One region of the Mesorhizobium sp. BR1-1-13 genome, then DNA from elsewhere that is predicted to be linked to it. Evidence: predicted binding sites of a transcription regulator. Region 1 holds the regulator's gene; the other holds the start of a gene.
The links. Region 1 encodes LexA, which represses DNA repair genes until DNA is damaged. Its sites were predicted from a motif close to TGTTCNNNNTGTGTTCNG; they were not measured.
Positions count from the first base shown of each region.

Region 2: a site for LexA is predicted at 2,355-2,372, ahead of LB533_RS05655 (PA0069 family radical SAM protein). Genes of this name have one in related genera too.

Region 1 is NZ_JAIUIH010000010.1:100,200-105,728, reverse strand. Features, by position in the region: gene LB533_RS22005 (ComEC/Rec2 family competence protein) at 1-961, shown strand, start outside; gene lexA (transcriptional repressor LexA) at 955-1,695, opposite strand; gene LB533_RS21995 (TetR/AcrR family transcriptional regulator) at 2,161-2,832, shown strand; gene kynU (kynureninase) at 2,835-4,082, shown strand; gene kynA (tryptophan 2,3-dioxygenase) at 4,146-4,982, opposite strand; gene LB533_RS21980 (AMP-binding protein) at 4,979-5,529, opposite strand, start outside.
Region 2 is NZ_JAIUIH010000002.1:250,614-256,142, forward strand. Features, by position in the region: gene LB533_RS05635 (4-(cytidine 5'-diphospho)-2-C-methyl-D-erythritol kinase) at 1-513, shown strand, start outside; gene moaB (molybdenum cofactor biosynthesis protein B) at 500-1,054, shown strand; gene LB533_RS05645 (GFA family protein) at 1,051-1,623, shown strand; gene LB533_RS05650 (glycosyltransferase) at 1,772-2,296, opposite strand; gene LB533_RS05655 (PA0069 family radical SAM protein) at 2,447-3,601, shown strand; gene LB533_RS05660 (ribonuclease HII) at 3,743-4,438, shown strand; gene LB533_RS05665 (F0F1 ATP synthase subunit B) at 4,559-5,050, opposite strand; gene LB533_RS05670 (F0F1 ATP synthase subunit B) at 5,061-5,529, opposite strand, start outside.

The sequences.
Region 1 (5,529 bases):
GATCATCGCGGGAAGCGCCACGGCGCTTTTCGCCATCTGGCATTTCCAGCGCGTGTCGCCGCTCAGCCTGTTCGCCAATCTTGCAGTCATGCCGATCGTTTCCGTCGTGATGTTTCTTGCGGTTGCCAGTGCGCTGCTGATGCCGTTCGGGTTCGATGGACCATCGCTTTATCTGATGGGCAAGGGACTGACCGCGATGATCGCCATATCGGGATGGATCTCGCAACGCTCGCCGGTCGACGCGGTCGGGTTGATTTCGCAGCAATCCGTTCTTCTGGTGGCGATCGCCCTGGTCATCGCGACGATGGCCACGACATGGCTGCGGCTGGCGGCACTTCCCTTCGCGCTCGCCGGCCTGTTGACCGTCTCGGACACGCGCACGCCGGACGTGCTGATTTCGGAGGATGCCCGCTTGGTGGCGCTGCCGATCGGCGGCGGCGAGCTCGCGATCAACCGGGCGCGCCCGAACGAATTCACGGTCGACAACTGGAAACGCGCGCTGAAATCCGAAACCATCGTTGCGCCGGAGCTGTTCGGCAGCGGAGACGGACAGTTCGACATCTTCGATCCCGCGCAACTTCCGGCGGGAGCGCCTTTCTATTGTTTCACCGGCCTGTGCATGGCCCGGCATCCCTCCGGGGCGATCATTGCGCAGGTGGAGGATCGCAAGGATGCCTGGAGGGCCTGCGCCTATGCGGATCTGATCGTCATCAACGACCCCGGGGGCTACGACCCCTGCCACAATCCGCTGGTTCTCGTCATCACCAAGCGGCAGCTCGCTCGCAAGGGAAGTGCCGCCGTATTCTTCGACCAGCAATCGGCGACGGCACCGGCCCAGGTCAGCTTTGCCGTCGACAGGCCATATCGGCCCTGGCACGAACAGCGAAAATTTTCACGTGAGGCAAGGGGACTGCCGCCTTACCGTAAACCCGAAAAGCCCACCGCCGAACCCGCTCAGTAGCGCCTGATCAGTCCGACCAGCTTGCCTTGCACCTTGACCCTGTCCGGTCCGAAAATACGTGTTTCATAGGCCGGATTGGCGGCCTCAAGCGCAATCGAGGCGCCCTTGCGACGGAAGCGCTTCAGCGTCGCTTCCTCCTCGTCGACCAGGGCCACGACAATCTCGCCGGGACTTGCGGTGTCGGCGTTGCGGATGATGACCGTATCGCCGTCGAAGATGCCGGCCTCGATCATCGAATCGCCCTTGACCTCCAGCGCATAGTGCTCGCCGCCCATGATCATGTCCGGCGGCACCGAAATGGAATGCGTCTGATGTTGGATAGCGTCGATCGGCACGCCCGCAGCGATACGGCCCATGACCGGGATCGACACCGCTGAAACCGCGTCGTCGTCATTGCCGGCAGCGGGCAGACGCGAAGACGTCGCCGGCTTGATCTGCCGGCTAGGGCTGCCCTGTCCGAGGCTGCCCTGGATGACGCTCGGGGAGAACTTCTTTGCCGCGTTAAGACCCGGCGCGATCGAGTCCGGCAGGCGCAGCACCTCCAGTGCGCGCGCCCGGTTGGGCAGGCGGCGAATAAAGCCGCGCTCCTCCAACGCTGTGATCAGCCGATGAATTCCCGACTTGGAGGCGAGGTCCAGCGCTTCCTTCATCTCGTCGAAGGACGGCGGAATGCCGCTTTCCTTCAGCCGTTCATGGATGAACATCAAGAGTTCATGTTGCTTGCGCGTGAGCATGGCGGCCCCCAAAGGCATTGCACGAAGGGTCTGGAACCAGAATCAGAAAACAAACCCAGAACAAACACTATCTGTTCCAGTTGTGTTCCGCAACCATTTAAAGTTTAATGAATTTGTTAAGGCGGCGGAAACGAAACGCCCTCCCGCAGCCAGCATCCTGCCAACGCGATCCGTCGTCAATGCGCTCTCAGGCTCTTTGAAACTATTTTGGTTAATGGCCTGTGGCCCGGCCGATCTCCACTCTTGGTACAAGCCTGAAAACTGTGTGACCGGCAGGTGCCGGCTGCCTTTCGGGGCGGATCAAAATCTCCGCGGCTCGTGAACGAAACGAAACCAAAATGCCAACTTCCTGCCGGAAAGTGGCCAGACATCACCGGACGCGACGGGCTGCGTTCGTTCGCTCCTTGCTTCCCGTTCGCTTGACTAAACCGTATAATAATGTACGGTTTTCGAAGAGGAACACCAATGACCACGCCGAAGCAGGCCGCGCGACGCGAACGGATAGAGGAGGCCGCCTATGCGGTGCTCCGGGAAACCGGCTACAAAAGCGCCTCCCTGCTTGCCATCGCCAAGCGGGCATCGGCCTCGAACGAAACCCTTTACAACTGGTACGGCAACAAGCAGGTCCTGTTTCGATCCTTGATCGAAGCCAATGCGGGAGAAGCAAGGAAGCTGCTGGAGGACGCTCTTCACCAAGCGCGCGATCCACTCGAAACCCTGAATTCGCTCGGGCCAGTCCTGCTGACCCTTGTGACGGGCGACAAGGCGGTGGCGCTCAATCGCGCCGCAGCCGGCGACGTCAACGATACAGGCACGCTGGGCCAATCGATCGCGCAATTCGGCCGCAATACCATAATGCCGCTTGTCGGCGACCTGCTTCGAACCGCAAGTCGGGCCGGCCTGATCGCCTGTGACGATCCTGTCGAAGCCGCCGACATCTACATCAGTCTTTTGATCGGCGATCTCCAGGTTCGCCGGATCGTCGGGGTGCTCGAGGAGTTGCCTCGGCCGGAAATCGAGCAAAGATCGAACCGGGCGTTCACCCTGTTCTTGCGCCTCTATGCGGCCAGCCCTTGCCCCGGCGGCAAAACAGCCGGCCCGTTTCCGGGGCGCTCTTCTCACCGAGGAACATCGTGACCATGAGCAAAATTCCCGATCTCGCAGCGATCGAGGCAATGGACACCGCGGATCCGCTGCGTGCCATGCGTGACCGCTTCACCTTGCCTCAAGGGGTGATCTATCTCGACGGCAATTCGCTGGGCGCCGCTTCCCCCGCCGTGTTCGGCGAGCTGCAGAAGGCCGCCACGCAGGAGTGGGCGCAGGATCTGATCCGCGCCTGGAACACCGCCGGCTGGTTCGACATGCCGGTCGAACTCGGCGACCAGCTCGGGCGCCTGATCGGGGCCGCCGCCGGCCAGACGGTGGTCTGCGATACCACCTCGATCAACATCTACAAGGTGCTGCATGCGGCACTCGGGATGCGGCCGGACAGGTCGGTCGTCGTCGCCGAGGGGGACAGCTTTCCGACCGATCTCTATATGGCCGAGGGCGTTGCCTCGACACGGCCGGGCACGGTGCTGCGGCTCGAGGGTGTCGATGCGCCGTCCATAGAAGAACTGATCGACGAGCGGGTTGCGGTCATCCTGGTCAACCACGTCAACTACAAATCCGGGCAGCTGCGCGACATGGTCGCGCTGACGCGCAGGGCGCATGAAGCCGGCGCGCTGATCGTCTGGGATCTCTGCCATACCGCCGGCGCCTTGCTCGTCGAGCTCGACCGTTCGAACGCCGATTTCGCCGTCGGCTGCACCTACAAATATCTCAATGGCGGCCCGGGTGCCCCGGCCTTCATTTACGCGGCCGAGCGCCACCATGGCGATGTCCGCCAGCCGCTCAGCGGCTGGTGGGGCCATGCGCGGCCATTCGCCTTCGAACAGGGTTTTGCTGCCGGCACCGGCATTCGCCGGTTTCTCTGCGGCACGCAGCCTGTGCTGTCGATGCGCGCGCTCAAAGGGGCGCTCGATGTCTGGAACGACGTCGACATGGCAGAGGTGCGCAGGAAGAGCATCGCATTGACCGATCTGTTCATCCAGCTCGTCGAGGCAAAATGCGGCGCCTACGGCCTCGAACTCGAAAGTCCGCGCGACGGCAATGAGCGCGGCAGCCAGGTGTCGTTCCTCCACCGGCACGGCTATCAGGTGATGCGGGCCTTGATCGAGCGCGGCGTGATCGGCGATTTTCGCGCGCCATCCACGATTCGCTTCGGCTTCACGCCGCTTTATGTCGGCTATGTCGATGTCTGGCAGGCGGTCGAGGTGCTGGAAGACATTTTGCGCACGGACGCCTGGCAGGAGGCGCGTTTCGCCGTCAAGGCGGCGGTGACTTAAGAGCCCGTCGCTCAGAAAAGCGCAGCGTTTTCGAGATAACGATCTGCACTCGGCAAAGCTACGTCAGAGCCGGGTACGAACCTTCCACAGCTCCGGGAATAGTTCGACCTCCAGCATCTTCTTCAGGTAGGACGCGCCTGATGTGCCGCCGGTGCCGCGCTTCATGCCGATGATGCGCTCGACCGTGGTGACGTGGTTGAAGCGCCAGCGGCGGAAATAATCCTCGAAGTCGACCAGCTTCTCGGCGAGTTCGTAGAACATCCAGTAGCGTTGCGGGTCGCGGTAGATGGTCTGCCAGGCGACAAGGACCTCTTCGTTCTCGGTCCGCGCTTCGCGCCAGTCCGTACGCCTTGCGTCGCCACCGATGTCGAAGCCGTTGCGGGCGAGCAGCAGCAGCGCCTCGTCGTAGAGCGACGGTTGCGCCAGGATCGCCTCCAGTTTCTCGCTGAGGTCTGGCCGGTGCTTGTGCGGTCCAAGCATTGCGAGATTGCGGTTGCCGGCCATGAACTCGATGGCACGGTACTGCCACGACTGGAAGCCCGAGGACTGGCCAAGCGCGTCCCGGAACTCGGTGTATTCGCTGGGCGTCATCGTGCGCAGCACGTCCCAGGCATTGTTGAGCTGCTCGAAGATGCGCGCGACACGCGAAAGCATCTTGAAGCTCGGTTCGAGACGGTCTGCGCGGATGGAGCGGATTGCGGCGCCGATTTCGTGCAGCGCGAGCTTCATCCAGAGTTCCGACGTCTGGTGCTGGATGATGAACAGCATCTCGTCATGGGCTGACGAAAGCGGCTCCTGCGCCTCGAGCACCTTTTCCAGATGCAGATAGTCGCTGTAGGACATGCGCTCCTTGAACGACATTTCCGCGCCCTCGGTGGAAGGGTCGTAGGGCTTGCTCAATTGATCTTCTCCGCGCGCAGCCGGAAGCGCTGGATCTTGCCGGTCTGCGTCTTGGGCAAAGCGGCGATGAATTTTACCGAGCGCGGGTATTTGTAGGGCGCGATCGTCGCCTTGACATGGTCCTGCAGGCGCTTGACGGTCATTGCGTCCGGCGCCACGCCTTGCACGAGCACCACATGCGCCTCGACGATCTGGCCGCGCTCGGCATCCTCGGCGCCGACCACCGCGCATTCGGCGACATCGGCATGCGCCAGCAGCGCCGCTTCGACCTCTGGGCCGGCGATGTTGTAGCCGGCACTGACAATCATGTCGTCGGAGCGCGCGGCGAAGTGGAAGAAACCGTCCTCGTCCTGCCAGAACGTGTCGCCGGTGAGGTTCCACCCGTCGCGGACATAGTCGCTCTGCCTGGCATCGGCCATGTAGCGGCAGCCGGTCGGTCCCCGCACCGCGAGCCTGCCTGCGGTGCCGCGCGGCACTTCACGCATTTCGTCGTCGACGATGCGCGCCTGATAGCCGCCAACGGCCTTGCCGGTGGAAGCGGGCTTCA
Region 2 (5,529 bases), on a different contig from region 1:
GAAGCCGCGCTGGCGCGGATCGGGCTTTCGCTCGGCGCTGACATTCCCATGTGCCTGGCGGCCAGGCCGCTGATCGCGCGCGGCATCGGCGAGGAGCTATCGATCGTGCCCGATTTCTCGGCGCTCGGACTGGTGCTGGTCAATCCCGGCAAGGCGGTCTCGACAGCCGACGTGTTCAACGCGCTGTCGCGGCGCGACAATGACGCGCTGCCGCCGCTGCCGCGCGTGATCGACTTCCACGGCCTGCGCAACTGGCTGGAGATCACGCGCAACGACCTTGAGCCCGCGGCCCGCGCCATCGAGCCCGCTATCGGCAAGGCACTTTCGGTGCTGAGCAAGGCCGGAGCCGGTTTTGCCCGCATGTCGGGTTCCGGCGCCACGTGCTTCGGCCTGTTCGAGACCGGCAACGTCGCCAAGCGCGCGGCCGCGGACATCCGCGCCCGGCAACCCGACTGGTTCGTCGCCGCGACGCGCAGCATGACGGCGGAGGCAGATGCCCATGGCCAGGACTGACGAGAACCGTTCTTTCATCCCCGTGCGCATCGCGGTGCTGACCGTTTCCGACACGCGCAGCCTTGCCGACGACAGGTCCGGCCAGACGCTGGCCGATCGTATCGCGGAAGCCGGCCACATCCTCGCCGCCCGCGACATTGTCACCGACGACCGCGACAAGATCCGCGACAAGGTTCTGGCGTGGTCGCGTGACAAGGACATCGACGTCGTCATCACCACCGGCGGCACCGGCTTCACCGGGCGCGACGTGACGCCGGACGCGCTGGAGCCGATCTTCGAAAAGCGCATGGACGGCTTTTCCGAGGTGTTCCACCGCATTTCCTACGACAAGATCGGCACCTCCACGATCCAGAGCCGGGCGACCGGCGGCGTCGTCAACGCCACCTTCGTCTTCGTGCTGCCGGGCTCGCCCGGCGCCTGCAAGGATGCCTGGGACGGCATCTTGAAGGCGCAGCTCGACTACCGGCACATGCCCTGCAACTTCGTCGAGATCATGCCGCGCCTGGACGAGCACCTGCGGCGCGGCATGTCGGCTCCGTGAAAGCCGAGGCAACGCGCTGGTTTCAAGCCGCGTTTGCCAGGCAGAACACCACCTTCGCCTTCGAAAGGCCATTCCAAACCGGATGCGGCAGGACGTATCGTCTCGCGGCGGCGGCCATCGCCGTTGACGACGGGATGGATGCGATGACTGTGCATAGTGGCGGGTGCCATTGCGGCAACATACGCCTTCGATTTTCAACCGAGCTCGATCCATCGAAAATCGAGGTCCGCGCCTGCCAGTGCTCGTTCTGTACCAGGCATGGCTCGCGCGCCGTCGCCGATCCGGACGGCAGGCTGATCATCTCAGTCAAGGACGTCCGGCGATTGAAGAAATACCGTTTTGGATTGGGGACGGCCGACTACCTGATCTGCGGCGAATGCGGCGTCTATACCGCCGCAATCGCCGGAGAGGACGATGCCAGAGCAATCGTCATCATCAACGCCCTGGACGATCGAAGGTGGTTCAGTCAGGAACCGATCCCTGTGGACTACGGCGCGGAAAGCAAGGCACAGCGCCAAGCCAGGCGTCGCCTTCGCTGGATGCCCGTCGAAATGCGCTTTAGCGAATAACCGGCTCGCCGTGGAAACGTCGGCGCCAGGGCCGCGAGACGCCGAAACCACTTCCATCATCAGCCGCGGCCTGCGCGCCGGCACCCGCGTGATCGGAAGCTAGCTGCGCGTCACATGTGCAACGCATGTAGACAGGGCAGCTGCAAAATCATTTGGACGGGCGGTGCTCTTGTTTTGCCGGAGCGGCCCAGATTTCGGCATCCAGCCGCTTGGTCGCCAGGCCGCGAGCGAGGGCCTCGGCGCCGCCGGCTTTTTTCGACAAGGACGCGGCCTGGCGCTTGCTGATCAGCAGCCCGTCGGCCAAGGCCCGATTTCCCGAGAAGATCCGGGCCAGGAATGGCGCGCGGCCGGCGCGTGTGCGTGAAAACCGCGCCGCCATGGTTTGCCTCGCGGTATGCGCAACGACCTCGTCGATCCATCCGTCGACCAGTCGCGCACCCGGTTCCAGCAGCAACAGCCAATCGCCCTTCGCATGCCGGATGGCTGCCGCGACCCCGTCGGTCGCATACTGGCAACCGGCATGCTCGGCGACGCGATGGGTCTGGTCGGTGGAACCGGTGTCGCAGACGATGACCTCGCGCACCACGCCCTCGACCGCGCCGCCAATCAGCGTCGCCAGCGTGCGGGCGAGGCCCTCCTCGTCATTGTGGGTCTCGATGAGAACGGTGAGCATCGTTTGCCGAATAGCGGAAAGCGGAACGCAGCGCCAGTTTTTGCGGCGCACCATAAAAAGTTCTTGCTTTGTTCTGGCCTGGTAAATAGGATTAAATTCATGAGCAGAGCGATTCGAAGCAACATGGACAGTCCCTGGGAGCGGGCGAAGATGGAACCGATCATGCGCGCCGACATTGCCGCCTTCGGAGCAGGACGAGCCGAGATGGCCAACGCGATGATCGAGCAGAGCGGCATGCGCGTGCGTCCGGACCGCAACCGCGGCCGGTCGGCAGGCATCAACCCGTCCGGTCGGTTCGAGCCCGTCAGCCGGCATGTCTTCGACGATGGCTGGAACTCGCTGGAGGAACTGCCTCCCTTCAAGACCGAGGTGCAGGTCGAGAAGCCGCGCACCATCATCACCCGCAATGAATCGCCCGACATCTCCTTCGACCGCTCGATCAATCCCTATCGCGGCTGCGAGCATGGCTGCGTCTACTGCTTTGCGCGGCCTACGCATAGTTTCATGGGCCTGTCGCCGGGGCTGGATTTCGAATCCAAGCTGTTCGCGAAGCCGGACGCGGCGCGCCTGCTTGACAAGGAACTGTCGAAGGACGGTTACCAGCCGCGGACCATCGCCATCGGCACCAATACCGATCCCTACCAGCCGATCGAGAAGCAGTACCGGATCATGCGCGAGATCCTCGAAGTGCTGGAGGCGCGCGGGCACCCGGTTGGCATCGTCACCAAATCCGCCCTGGTGACGCGCGATATCGACATCTTGTCACGCATGGCCGAACGGGGCCTCGCCAAGGTGGCGTTGTCGGTGACGACGCTCGACCGCATGCTGGCGCGCACCATGGAGCCACGCGCCTCGACGCCGACCAAGCGGCTGGAGGCGATCAGGCAGCTTGCGGATGCCGGCATCCCTGCTTCGGTCATGGTGGCACCGATCATCCCCGGGCTGACCGACCAGGAGATGGAACGCATCCTCGATTCGGCGCACCATGCCGGCGCACGCGAGGCGGGCTATGTCGTGCTGCGCCTGCCGCTCGAGGTCAGCCCGATCTTCAAGGACTGGCTGCTACGCCACTATCCCGACCGCTATCGCCATGTGATGTCGCTGATCCGCTCGATGCGCGAGGGCAAGGATTACGATTCGGAATGGGGCAAGCGCATGAAGGGCGCAGGTCCTTACGCCTGGCAGATCGGCCGGCGCTTCGAAATCACCGCCAAGCGACTCGGCCTCAATGCCGAGCGGCGCACGCTGCGGACCGACCAGTTCGTCGCCGCCGGCAAGGACCAGGAGCAGTTGATGCTGCTTTGAACGACCGCGGCTGTTTGCCGCCGTGGCGAAAAATCCCGTCCGGCCTGCCCCGGCCTGCAGACGGTGCCCTCCCGGTCCGGCGCCCCACCCGACCCGGAGGGACTTGCGGAGAATCAGAGCCGATGCGAACCTCGCCGCAACATGGCTCGCGCGCGTTCTGATTCTCCGCCTCTCTTCGAAATCGTCGAGAAACCCGATTTCTCCTTCGAGACGAAGGCGATGGCCGAAGGTCTGTGGCCAGTGGCGGGGATGGACGAGGCCGGACGCGGCCCGCTGGCCGGACCGGTGGTGGCGGCTGCGGTCGTGCTCGACCCTGCCAACATCCCAGACGGCCTCGACGATTCCAAACGACTCAGCCACTTGCAGCGCGAGGCGCTGTTCGTGCGCATCATCGGCTCCGCGCTTGGCGTGTCGATGGCCTCCGTCAGCGCCGAGGGCATTGACGGCAGCAACATCCTCAAGGCGAGCCTGGAGGCGATGCGCCGTGCGGTCGCCGGCCTGCCGGTGCGGCCGAAGCTCGCGCTTGCCGACGGGCGCGACGTGCCGCCGGGCCTGCCTTGCATGGGGCGCGCGCTGATCAAGGGCGACCAGCGCTCGCAATCCATCGCCGCCGCCTCGATCGTCGCCAAGGTGATGCGCGACCGCATGATGTGCGGCTGCGGCAGCCATCACCAGCACTACGGCTTCGAAGTGCATATGGGCTACGCCACGGTCCGCCATCGCACCGCGATCGAAACGCACGGGCCGGTGGCGCGGCTGCACCGTGTGTCCTTCGCGCCATTCAGGCTTGAAGGTGCCGAGGTGGTGGAAGAAGAAAGCTTCGCCGGGCTGGATTGAGCCGGCAGCGATAACAGCTGATCTCCCCCACGTGGGGGAGATTGGCAGCCTCGGCGCACCACCCAACAAAAAAGCCGCCAGGTTGCCCGGGCGGCCTTTTCAATTCTGCTGGTTGTCAGCTCAGTTCAGCTTCGCCTTCACATCGGCGAGCGAGGTCTTGAACAGGTCCGCTCCCGCCTTGGCGTCGATCTTGCCGGCGAGCAGCGTGCGAGCGGCTTCGACGGCGATGTCGACGGCACTGGCGCGCACTTCGCCGATCGCCTCGCGCTCGGCCTGACCGATCTTCTGTTCGGCGAGTGCGGTGCGCCGCGCGACGTAGTCCTCGGTCTTCTTGTGCGCCTCGGCGGCGAGCAGTTCAGCTTCGCGCTTGGCCGCGGCGACGATGTCTGCGGCCTCCTGCTCGGCTTCCTTGCGCTTGCGCTGGTATTGGCCAAGCAGCTGCTGGGCCTCCTCACGCAGCCTGCGCGCTTCGTCGAGCTCGCTGCTGATCCTGGCGGCGCGGGCATCGAGCGCCTTGGCGATCAGGCGGGGCACCTTGATGTAGATGGCGATGCCCAAAAAAATGACCAGGGCGATCGTGGCCCAGAGCGTTGCAAGAGATGTGGCGTCCATGATGCGCTCCTCACCCGGCCACGGATTTGACCGCGGCCGCGATCTCGGCCTTGCTGGCCTTGCCGCCGACCAGCGCCTCGACGATCGCCGAAGCAGTGTCCTCGGCGATGCTGCCGACTTCCTTCATGGCGTTGGCCTTGATGGAAGAAATGCGCGCCTCGGCCTCGCCAAGCTTCTCGTCGAGCGCCGCCTCGATCTTCTTGCGCGCGGTCTCGGCCTCCGCCTTGGCCGCGTCATTGGCCTGCTGGCCGATGGCATTGGCGTTCTTCTTGGCTTCCGCCAATTCCTGCTCGTAAGCAGCAACGGCGGCGTCGGCCTCGCCCTTCAACTTCGCTGCCTGATCGAGATCCTGGCTGATGCGATCGTTGCGGACATCGATGATGCCGCCGACGCGCGGCACCACCACCCTCTTCAGGAAGAGGTAGAAGAGCCCGAACGTGATCGCCAGCCAAAGAAGCTGCGACGGAAACGTCGCCGGA